DNA from 3 places in the Phyllobacterium sp. NPDC097923 genome. Region 1 is predicted to be linked to each of the others. Evidence: riboswitches for the same ligand, from Rfam matches in the RefSeq annotation. Region 1 holds a riboswitch; each other region holds the start of a gene.
What was found. Region 1 has a riboswitch for cobalamin ahead of cobU (bifunctional adenosylcobinamide kinase/adenosylcobinamide-phosphate guanylyltransferase). Riboswitches for the same ligand answer to the same signal wherever they lie in the genome.
Positions count from the first base shown of each region.

Region 2: it holds a riboswitch for cobalamin, as region 1 does, so the genes downstream of both, ACIQWS_RS16920 (ribonucleoside-diphosphate reductase subunit alpha) here and cobU (bifunctional adenosylcobinamide kinase/adenosylcobinamide-phosphate guanylyltransferase) in region 1, are expected to answer to the same signal.
Region 3: it holds a riboswitch for cobalamin, as region 1 does, so the genes downstream of both, ACIQWS_RS21275 (aromatic ring-hydroxylating dioxygenase subunit alpha) here and cobU (bifunctional adenosylcobinamide kinase/adenosylcobinamide-phosphate guanylyltransferase) in region 1, are expected to answer to the same signal.

Region 1 is NZ_JBIWBL010000001.1:2,196,773-2,200,297, reverse strand. It holds gene ACIQWS_RS11140 (cobyric acid synthase) at 1-1,173, shown strand, start outside; cobalamin riboswitch at 1,324-1,558, shown strand; gene cobU (bifunctional adenosylcobinamide kinase/adenosylcobinamide-phosphate guanylyltransferase) at 1,720-2,244, shown strand; gene cobW (cobalamin biosynthesis protein CobW) at 2,249-3,304, shown strand; gene cobN (cobaltochelatase subunit CobN) at 3,319-3,525, shown strand, end outside.
Region 2 is NZ_JBIWBL010000003.1:236,037-239,561, forward strand. It holds gene ACIQWS_RS16920 (ribonucleoside-diphosphate reductase subunit alpha) at 1-1,889, opposite strand, end outside; cobalamin riboswitch at 1,997-2,208, opposite strand; gene ACIQWS_RS16925 (heme ABC transporter ATP-binding protein) at 2,259-3,050, opposite strand; gene ACIQWS_RS16930 (FecCD family ABC transporter permease) at 3,053-3,525, opposite strand, start outside.
Region 3 is NZ_JBIWBL010000005.1:186,372-189,896, reverse strand. It holds gene ACIQWS_RS21285 (L-fuconate dehydratase) at 1-453, shown strand, start outside; gene ACIQWS_RS21280 (DUF1868 domain-containing protein) at 534-1,244, shown strand; cobalamin riboswitch at 1,356-1,556, shown strand; gene ACIQWS_RS21275 (aromatic ring-hydroxylating dioxygenase subunit alpha) at 1,681-2,925, shown strand; gene ACIQWS_RS21270 (hybrid-cluster NAD(P)-dependent oxidoreductase) at 2,933-3,525, shown strand, end outside.

The DNA.
Region 1 (3,525 bases):
GATTACCAGACATTCAAGGCGCAGCTGCTCGATGCGGTCATGGCGTCGTGGGACATCGTCCGTGAAGGTGCCGATCTGGTCATCGTCGAGGGGGCGGGGTCTCCCGCCGAAATCAACCTGCGGGCGGGCGATATCGCCAATATGGGCTTTGCCATCCGCGCCAATGTTCCCGTGGTGCTGGTCGGCGATATCGATCGCGGCGGGGTGATCGCCTCGCTCGTCGGCACCCATGCGATCCTGCAGCGGGAAGACCGGGAGATGATTGCCGGCTATATCATCAACAAGTTTCGTGGCGACGTCTCGCTGTTCGATGACGGCCTGAAAGCCATAACCCAGTTCACCGGCTGGCCGTCTTTCGGCGTGGTGCCATGGCTGAAGGACGCGGCGCGGCTGCCGGCGGAGGATTCCGTCGTGCTGGAACGTCTGGTGAAGGGCGAGGGCCGGGCGCTGAAGATCGCCGTGCCGGTGCTCGACCGCATCGCCAATTTCGACGATCTCGACCCGCTGATGGCCGAACCGCAGGTGGATGTGGTGATGGTGCGCAGCGGCGAGCGGCTGCCTGCCGATGCGGGACTGGTCATCATTCCGGGGTCCAAATCCACCATCGGCGACCTCCTGCGCTTCCGCGAGAATGGCTGGGACAGGGATCTCGACCTGCACCGGCGGCGCGGCGGCCATATCATCGGCATATGCGGCGGTTTCCAGATGCTGGGCAGAACGGTGCGCGATCCCGACGGCATCGAGGGCAGCGTGACGGAGACGGCAGGGCTCGGGCATCTCGATATCGATACGGTGATGGAGCCGGAAAAGACCGTGCGCAATGTGGCGGCGCAGTCGCTGCCATTCGACCTGCCGCTGGATGGCTACGAGATTCATCTGGGCCGGACGACCGGCCCGGACTGTTCGCGCCCCGCCGTGCGCATCAACGGCGTCGACGACGGTGCCATATCGGCGGACGGCAAGGTTTTCGGCACCTATCTGCATGGGCTTTTCGGGGCGGACCGGTTTCGCGCCGCGCTGCTGGGCACGATGGGCATTGCCGCTGAAGCATTCGACTACAAGGCCGGGGTGGATGCCGCGCTGGATAGTGTCGCCGCCGAGCTTGAAACAGTGCTGGATGTGGATGCGCTGCTCGCATGTGCTGCGGTGCGTGGTTCGACAAGCTCACCATGAGGGGATGGGTGGGCTGCAATGCTAATCGCGGAGATTGCAGAACATATCCCCTGCAATCCTCCACCTCCCTCATGGTGAGCTTGTCGAACCACCCACTACTCCCTGAGCAAACCGTGCGGATTCCATTGACATTTCCCGTGGGGGGTGAATAACGTCCCAGCCATGATTGGTTCCCATATTGGCCAAAGGCCAAGGGATCAAAAGGGAATGCGACGGTTGTACCCTCAAGGGCGACCCCACCGCAGCCGACCCCGCGACTGTAGAGCGGCGAGGATCAATGCAAAGCCTGACGCATATGCAGAAGGCAGCCACTGGGAAACCGGGAAGGCAGCATTCATCCTGTGACCCGCGAGCCAGGAGACCTGCCAGTCATAGAGCGTTTCCCAGGAAGCGCTCGGGGTAATCCTGCCCAAGAACCGAAGGGTCGTGTCCCTTCAGGCCCAGCACGGAGGTTGTTATGGCTGCTCGCATTGTATACGCGCTCGTTTCCCCGCCCGCATTCCGCTTGATCGTACCTGACGGATCATCGCGATTGCAGTGACGGCGATGCCCCAGCTGAATCACGGCGTGACCTTCATTCTCGGCGGTGCCCGCTCGGGCAAGTCCAGCTTTGCCGAAGGCCTGATCATGGCTTCCGGCCTTGAGCCCGTTTATCTCGCAACCGGCAGGTCCTGGGACGAGGAAATGTCTGTCCGCATCGACCTGCACAAGGCGCAGCGCGGTTCATCCTGGCACACCATCGAAGAGCCGCTCGATCTGGTGGACACCCTGCAGGGGGTTGCGGCCACGGACAAAGCGATCCTTGTCGATTGCCTGACGCTCTGGCTGACCAATCTGATGATGGCCGAGCGCGATATCACCGCCGAGACACGGCAGCTCATGCAAGCGCTGCCGAAACTTCAAGGCTCGATCGTTCTGGTTTCGAACGAAGTGGGTCTCGGCATTGTACCGGAGAACCGCATGGCGCGCGATTTTCGCGACCATGCCGGACGTCTCCATCAGGCCGTGGCGCAGGCCGCGGCAACAGTCTATTTCGTGGCAGCCGGGCTGCCGCTCACCATGAAGGGATAGGAATATGCAGGGTCAGAAGATTCCAGCGACGGTCATCACCGGTTTTCTCGGTTCGGGCAAAACCACGATGATCCGCAATCTGCTCGAAAATGCCAATGGCAAGCGCATTGCGCTCATAATCAACGAGTTCGGCGATCTCGGCGTCGACGGCGGCCTGCTGAAGGGCTGCGGCATCGAAGCCTGCCGGGACGAGGATGTGATCGAGTTGAACAATGGCTGCATCTGCTGCACCGTGGCCGATGATTTCATCCCGACCATGACCAAGCTGCTCGACCGTCCGGACCGTCCGGACCATATCGTCATCGAGACCTCGGGCCTCGCGCTGCCGCAGCCTCTGGTTGCAGCCTTCAACTGGCCGGAGATCAAGACGCAGGTGACGGTTGACGGTGTCGTCACCGTGATCGACGCTTCCGCCGTGTCCGAAGGCCGCTTTGCCGATGACCACGACAAGGTGGATGCCCAGCGCATCCAGGATGAATCGCTCGACCATGACAGCCCGCTTGAAGAACTGTTCGAGGACCAGATCCGCGCCGCCGACCTGATCGTCCTGAACAAGAGCGACCTGATCAGCGACAAGCAGCTCGACGGCGTGCGCGGCGATGTGCAGAGCCGTTCGTCGCGTTCGCTCAACATGGTGTCGGCCAGCTTCGGCAAGCTCAGCAATGAACTGCTGCTCGGTCTCGGCGTCGGCACTGAAGAGGACATCGCCAACCGCAAGTCGCACCATGAAATGGAGCATGAAGCGGGCGAAGAGCACGACCATGACGAATTCGAGAGCTTTGTTGTCGGGCTTGGTCCGGTGGCCGAACCCAAAAACTTTGTCGAGAAGCTGAAGGCCGTGATTGCCGATCACGACATCCTGCGCCTCAAAGGCTTTGCCGATGTTCCCGGCAAGCCGATGCGGCTGGTGGTGCAGGCCGTCGGAACGCGCATCGAGCATTACTTCGACCGTGCGTGGAATCCGGGCGAGGAACGGCAGACCCGTCTCGTCGTCATCGGACTGCACGATATCGACAATGACGCCATCACATCGGCGGTCACCGCCGCTGCCGCTGCCTGACGATAGGATATTGAATGCATCTCCTGCTTGCCCAGAAAGGCACCATCGCTGAAGGCACCGAGGCCATCGACCTCGGCCAGACGCCGGGAGATGTGCTGTTCCTGTCCGCCGCCGATACGGAGCTGGCGAGCCTTGCCGCCGCACGGCGGCAGGGCGATGGTGCAGTTTCGCTGCGCCTTGCCAATATGATGAGCCTGTCGCACCCGATGTCCGTCGATGCC
Region 2 (3,525 bases), on a different contig from region 1:
ATGCGCATGGCCGTCGCCACAGTGCGCGCGAGACGCTCAAGGTCGAGGCCCCCAGCTGCAATGTGATTGGCAAGATTGATCGAGCCAAGATTGCACACCGCAACTTCATCCTTCGATGTGTTGAGGGTAATCTCGGTGCACAGGTTCGAGGAATGCACGACGCCGGCGTGACCCTGCGGCGAGCGGATATTGCAGGGGTCCTTGAACGTGACCCAGGGATGGCCGGTCTCGAACAGCATCGTCAAAATCCGGCGCCAGAGATCCAGTGCCCGCACGGTGCGGAAGACACGGATTTCCCCGCGTGCGGCCTTGGCTTCATAGGCCTCGTAGGCGGATTTGAATGCCGCGCCATAGAGATCATGCAGATCCGGTGTCTCGTCGGGTGAGAACAGGGTCCATGGCTCGTCCTTTTCCACGCGACTCATGAACAGATCAGGCACCCAGTTGGCCGTGTTCATGTCATGGGTGCGGCGGCGGTCGTCACCGGTATTCTTGCGCAGATCGAGAAACTCCTCGATATCGACATGCCAGGTCTCGAGATAGGCACAGACGGCGCCCTTGCGCTTGCCGCCCTGATTGACCGCGATGGCCGTATCGTTGGCCACTTTCAGGAACGGTACGACGCCTTGGCTTTCGCCGTTGGTTCCCTTGATATGGGCACCAAGACCGCGCACGGGCGTCCAGTCATTGCCGAGACCGCCGGAATATTTTGCCAGAAGCGCGTTGTCCTTCACCGCTTTGAAAATACCGTCGAGATCGTCGGCGACGGTGGTCAGGAAGCAGGAGGACAGTTGTGGGCGCAGCGTGCCCGAATTGAACAAGGTTGGAGTCGAAGCCATGAAGTCGAACGACGACAGCAGGTCGTAGAATTCGATGGCGCGCGCTTCCCGGTCGATCTCGCGGGTGGCGAGGCCCATGGCAACGCGCATCAGGAAGGCCTGCGGCAATTCGAACCGGATACCGCGTGTCTGCTGGAGATAGCGATCATACAATGTCTGCAGGCCGAGATACTGGAACTGCAGGTCGCGTTCCGGCTTCAGGGCTGCTGATATTTTCCGCAGGTCGAAGCGGGCAAGTTCAGGATCGAGCAGTTCCGCTTCAATCCCAGCCTTCACATAGGCGGGGAAATAATCGGCGTATCGCTCCGCCATTTCATGCTGGGTCGCCTGTTCAGGCCTGCCGAAGACAAAGCTCAAGGCTTCGCGGCGCAGCTTGTCCAGAAGCAGCCGGGCAGTGACAAAGGAATAGTTCGGTTCGGTTTCAACGAGTGTGCGTGCAGCCAGAATGGGCGCAAGCGACAGTTCGTCGAGGGTGATACCGTCATAGAGATTGCGCTGGGTTTCGCTGAGGATCGGGGTGGCGCTGACCCCGTCAAGTCCTTCGCAGGCTTCATCGATGATTCGGGCGAGGCGCGCCGCATCGAGCGGTGCCCTGGTCCCATCAAGCAGGGTGACGCTGAGGGACGGGCCGGTTTCGGCCACGGGTTCCACCAGCTTCGCCCGTTCTCTCGCGCGTTCTTCCCGGTAGAGCACGTAAGCGCGGGCGACTTTGTGGTTTTCGCTGCGCATGAGGGCAAGTTCGACCTGGTCCTGCACGTCTTCAATGTGAAACAGACGGCCTTCGCTGCTGCGGCGCTTCAATGTTGTCACGATGTCGGCGGTCAAGCCTTCGACGACATCGTGCACACGGCGCGAACCGGCAGCGACATTGCCTTCGACGGCGAGGAAGGCTTTGGTGAGAGCAACGGTGATTTTCAGCGGATCGAAGGGGGTGACCGAGCCATTGCGCCGAATGACGCGGTAGCCGGGCTCGCTGGATGATGGCTGCAGTTCGGCAGGACGAACCGGCGACTGACCGTCGGCGCGGGTGGTTTGAAGAGAAAGAGACATATGCTTATACCCCAAATGTTGGGGGCAAAGGTCGAGCGCACGCGTGCAAGAATCCGGTCAGCTTGCGGCCGACCATTGCAAGCGACACACCGGGACACCCCGCCCGTGGACGTTCATCATGTCATGGCAGGTCTCCTGGCTCACAGGTCGGCGCTGGTGTCGGCCTTCCCGAAGCTGGGCTTCAGTGGCATTGTCGACAACAACTCGCTGTTTACAGTTGCGGGGGCAGCGCCGGCATCAATGTCCAGGACATTTCACCGGCTTCCCTCTTAGCTCCCGGTCTTGCGACTCGGAGAGAACCATAACGTCTATATTTAGTATCAAATCGCAATTTTTAGTCAATAGATAGATAGCGACAGCTTCGCGTGCTCAGAGCACTGCGGATTGCGGCAAGACGAACGGTACGGATTTTCCGGGCAGACCGCCGACCTTGAGCGCACATTCATAGACGCGCAGGATGCGGTCATCCGTCAAGACTTCCATGGGGGTACCCACAGAATCGGCCCTTCCCCTGTGCATGACCACGACGCGGTCGGCAAACATGGAGGTCAGGTTGAGGTCATGCAGGATCGCGATGACCCCGCCACCGCGATCGGCAAAATCGCGGGCAATCTGCATGATGATCAGCTGATGTTTGATATCGAGGCTTGAAACCGGCTCATCAAGAAAGAGAAAGCGCGGCTGGCCGTCCAGCATCGGTTGCCAGACCTGGCAGAGGACGCGCGCCAGTTGCACCCGCTGCTGCTCGCCGCCAGAGAGTTCCTGATAGAACCGCCCGCCGAAACCCGCGAGGTCGACGCGCTCAAGCGCTTCATCGGGCAGTGTGTCCACGTTGTGGCGCGAAGCACCGGAGCGGCCGCTGGTCATGCCCAGCTTGACGATCTCACGCACGGTAAACGGGAAGGACAGCGAGGTGGATTGCGGCAGGATCGCCCGCATGGTTGCCATCTGCCAGAGCTTCAGCCGGTTGATCGGCGTGCCGTTGATGCTGATGACGCCCTCATGCGGCAGATCACCGGAGAGTGCACGCATCAGGGTCGTTTTGCCTGACCCATTGGGTCCGACGATAACTGTGAATGCGCCTGCCTCAGCATCAAAGGATATGTTCTCGACGATTCTGTTTCGACCGAGGGACACGGAGACATTGGAAACACGGATCATGATCAGAGGTCCAGAATGCCGCGGCGACGCAGCAATATCCACAGGAAGAAGGGTGCGCCAACGGCTGCCGTGACGATGCCGATCGGCAATTCGGCTGGAGCAACGATGGTCCGGCTGACCGCATCGGCAATCAGAAGGAGGCAGGCGCCAAGGAGAGCGGCGGCCGGCAGGAGATAGCGATGATCGGGGCCAATCACGAGGCGCAGCAGATGCGGAACGACGACGCCGACAAAGCCGATGCCGCCGCTCACCGCAACCGATGCGCCGGTGGCCGCAGCGACGGTGACAATGGCGATGCGTTTGAAGCGCTGTACCGGAATGCCGAGATGGCTGGCCGATGCTTCCCCGAGGGCGAGCCCGTTGAGGCCGCGGGCGAGGAATGGTGAAATGACGAGGGCGAGCGCAATGAGCGGGCCTGATGCGGCGATCTTGACCCAATTGGCTCCCGCCAGCGATCCCAGCCCCCAGAATGTCA
Region 3 (3,525 bases), on a different contig from region 1:
ACCAGCCCGGATGACGTGGCGGGCCACCGCAAGATCCGGCAGGCAATCAAGCCGGTGAAGGTCGCGACCGGCGAGATGTGCCAGAACCGCATCATGTTCAAGCAGTTCATCGCCGAAGGCGCCATCGACGTGGTGCAGATCGATTCGTGCCGCATGGGCGGTCTGAACGAAGTGCTCGCCGTGCTGCTGATTGCCGCCAAATATGAGCTTCCTGTCTGGCCGCATGCGGGCGGTGTCGGCCTGTGCGAATATGTGCAGCATCTGTCGATGATCGACTATATCGCCGTGTCGGGGACGAAGGAGGGCCGGGTGATCGAATATGTCGACCATCTGCACGAACATTTTGTCGATCCCTGCCATATCCGGGATGCCGCCTATATGCCACCGTCGCTGCCGGGTTTCTCGATTGAAATGAAACAGGCGTCGATCAAGGAATATCTCCACCGGCCATAGGAAAAGGGGCGGGGCTTCATCAGTCTGACAAAGAGCTGTCCTATGGCGATTGCATTGTCTTTTCTCGTCACGGGGTTCCCATGCTCGATCTGATCAAGCCTTCGCTTGCCCGCTTTGCCGCCAGCCTGCACCCGGAACCACCGGTGCATCTTGGCCGGCGCTACAACAGCGCGGGCGTCTTTCAGCCGGAACCTGGCAATACGGTGGTCTGCCATCTCGTGAAGGGGTCCGAGTCGGAAGGCTCGGTCATTGCCGTGCGCGACCGGATGCTGGCGATGCCCGATGCCGGGCAACTGGCCTTTACCCCCGTCTCCAGCCTGCACATGACGCTGTTTCAGGGCATTATCGAATATCGCCGCCGCCCGTCCTATTGGCCGGATGATGTTCCATTGGAGACAAGCATCGACGACATGACGCGGCTTTATGTGGATCGCCTGCGGGATTTCGAGGGATGCGGGCCGTTCAACGTGGAGGTGATCGATGTCACGCCGGCAGGTCTGACCGTGGCGGGCGCCAGTGAATATGACGAGCGCATCATGCGCGCCTGGCGCGATGAACTGGCCGTGCCGTTCGGTTACCGGCATCCTGATCACGACACCTATGTCTTCCACATCACGCTGGCCTATCCGATCGCGCGGTTCCCGGATGAAAGGCTCGGGGCCTGGCAGGAACTTCTGGATGATTGCCTAGCATTCATCCGGCGTGAATCGCCGGTCATTGCGTTGAATGCGCCCGCATTGTGCAGTTTTGTCGATATGAATCATTTCGAGGAACTGGTGGTTCTGGATTGAACCAGAGGCCGTTTGATCGCCAATCTGCGACATAGTGTACACGCGCCCGGCGTGTCGTCTTACGTAAATGCGATGTCGTTTCCGCACCTATTCTTTTTGGGTGCCGGATGCTTTTATCGGGGCACTTGAGGTGCCGCTTTTCTAGGGAAGCGGAGAATTGGGAAGCCGGTCGGAAACCCGGCGCTGCCCCCGCAACGGTAGTGGAGTGAAACACGGCATAACAGCCACTGGGTCACAACCCCGGGAAGGCGTCGTGACAGCCGATACGGCAACTCCAGAGCCCGGAAACCAGCCTCGGTACTGAAAACCGACTGATCGCGGTGGGCGATCAAGGAGCATGATTCTGTGCGGGCACCAGCCGGTGGCTGGCCGTGCAGGCGTTCTTCCTCCGTCACCACCAGTCAGTTCTTTCGCAACATCGAGGCGAGGACACGACATGGATATACGCAACGAACTGCTCCGGAACCTGAGAAACCGGAAACCCGGCTACGGCCTTGAACAGTCTTTCTATTCCGATCCGGATTATTTCCGGCTGGATATGGAGAACATCTTTTATCGCGACTGGCTGTTCATCGGCCATGATTGCGAAGTCGCCAAGCCCGGCAACTTCTTCACGGTGCAGGTCGGCGACTATCCCGTGGTCATCGTGCGCGACCGCCAGGGCCAGATCCGGGCTTTTCACAATTCCTGCCGCCATCGCGGCTCGCGCGTCTGCTCGGCTGAGCGCGGCACGTCGGCCAAGCTCGTCTGCCCCTATCACCAGTGGACCTACGAGCTTGACGGGCGCCTGCTGTTCGCCCGCCAGATGGGCGATGATTTCGACGCCAGCCAGCACAGCCTGAAGCCGGTGCAGTGCGAAAGCGTCGGCGGTTACATCTTCATCTGCCTGGCGCAGAATCCTGTCGATTTCAGCGCGACGCGCGCACTGATCGAACCCTATCTCGCGCCGCACCACCTCACCGAAACCAAGGTGGCCTATCAGAGCACCATCGTCGAAAAGGGCAACTGGAAGCTGGTCTGGGAAAACAACCGCGAGTGCTATCACTGCGTGGCCAATCATCCCGAGCTGTGCAAGACTTTCCCGGAAGCGCCGAGCGTAAGCGGTGTCCAGGGCGCCGCCGACGATCCGGAGATTGCCGCGCACTGGCAGCGCTGCGAAGCGGCAGGCCTGCCCAGCATTTTCCGCATGTCCGATGACGGCCAGTACCGCGCCACCCGTGTGCCGCTGCTGCGCGATGCGGAAAGCTACACGATGAGCGGGCGCCGCGCCGTCGGCCGGCAGCTCAGCGACAGCGTCAACGAGAAGCAGATCGGCTCGCTGCTGCTGTTCCATTACCCGACCACCTGGAACCATATCCTCGGCGACCATGCCATTTCCTTCCGTGTGCTGCCGCTCGGCCCGGATGAAACGCAGGTCACCACCAAATGGCTGGTGCACAAGGATGCGGTCGAGGGCGTGGATTACACCATCGAGGAACTGACGCATGTCTGGCTCGAGACCAATGACCAGGACCGCCGGATCGTCGAGGAAAATGCCTTCGGCATCCGCTCGCCCGCCTATGAGCCCGGACCCTATTCGCCCGAGCATGAAGGCGGCGTGCTGCAATTCCTCGAATGGTACTGCAGGTTCATGGAAGAGCGTCTCTCCGGCGGCGATACGCGGCTCAGCAAGGTAGCATAGGTACACAATGAACATGGGCGTTCCTCAGTCTTACCCGCACCTTGACCAGATGCAGCCATGGAATGACCGGCTGCATCTGCTGGAGTGTCTGTCGATCATCGAGGAAGCGCCGAATGTGAAGACCTTCACATTCCGTTCCGACAACCAGAACTGGTTCCGCTACGAGCCGGGCCAGTTCATGACCTTCGAGCTGCCGGTGCAGCCCGAAGCCGTCCTGCGCACCTATACGCTCTCCTCCAGCCCGTCACGGCCCTTCACCATCGCCGTGACGGTCAAGGCACAGGAGAACAGCATCGGCACCCGCTGGATGCTGGATCACCTGACCCCCGGCATGCGGCTGAAGGCCTTCGGTCCGCTCGGCGATTTCTCCATGCGCAGGCATCCGGGGGAAAAGTACCTGTTCATCTCGGCCGGGTCCGGCATCACGCCGATGATGTCGATGACCCGCTGGATGCATGATTGCGCCCCGCAGAGCGATATCAGCTTCGTCACCTGCGCCCGCCGGCCCAGCGACATCATTTTCCGCCGGGAACTGGAATATCTGACAAACTGCATGCCCAACCTGAAACTGTCGTTCCTGATCAAGGAACATGAGATGGG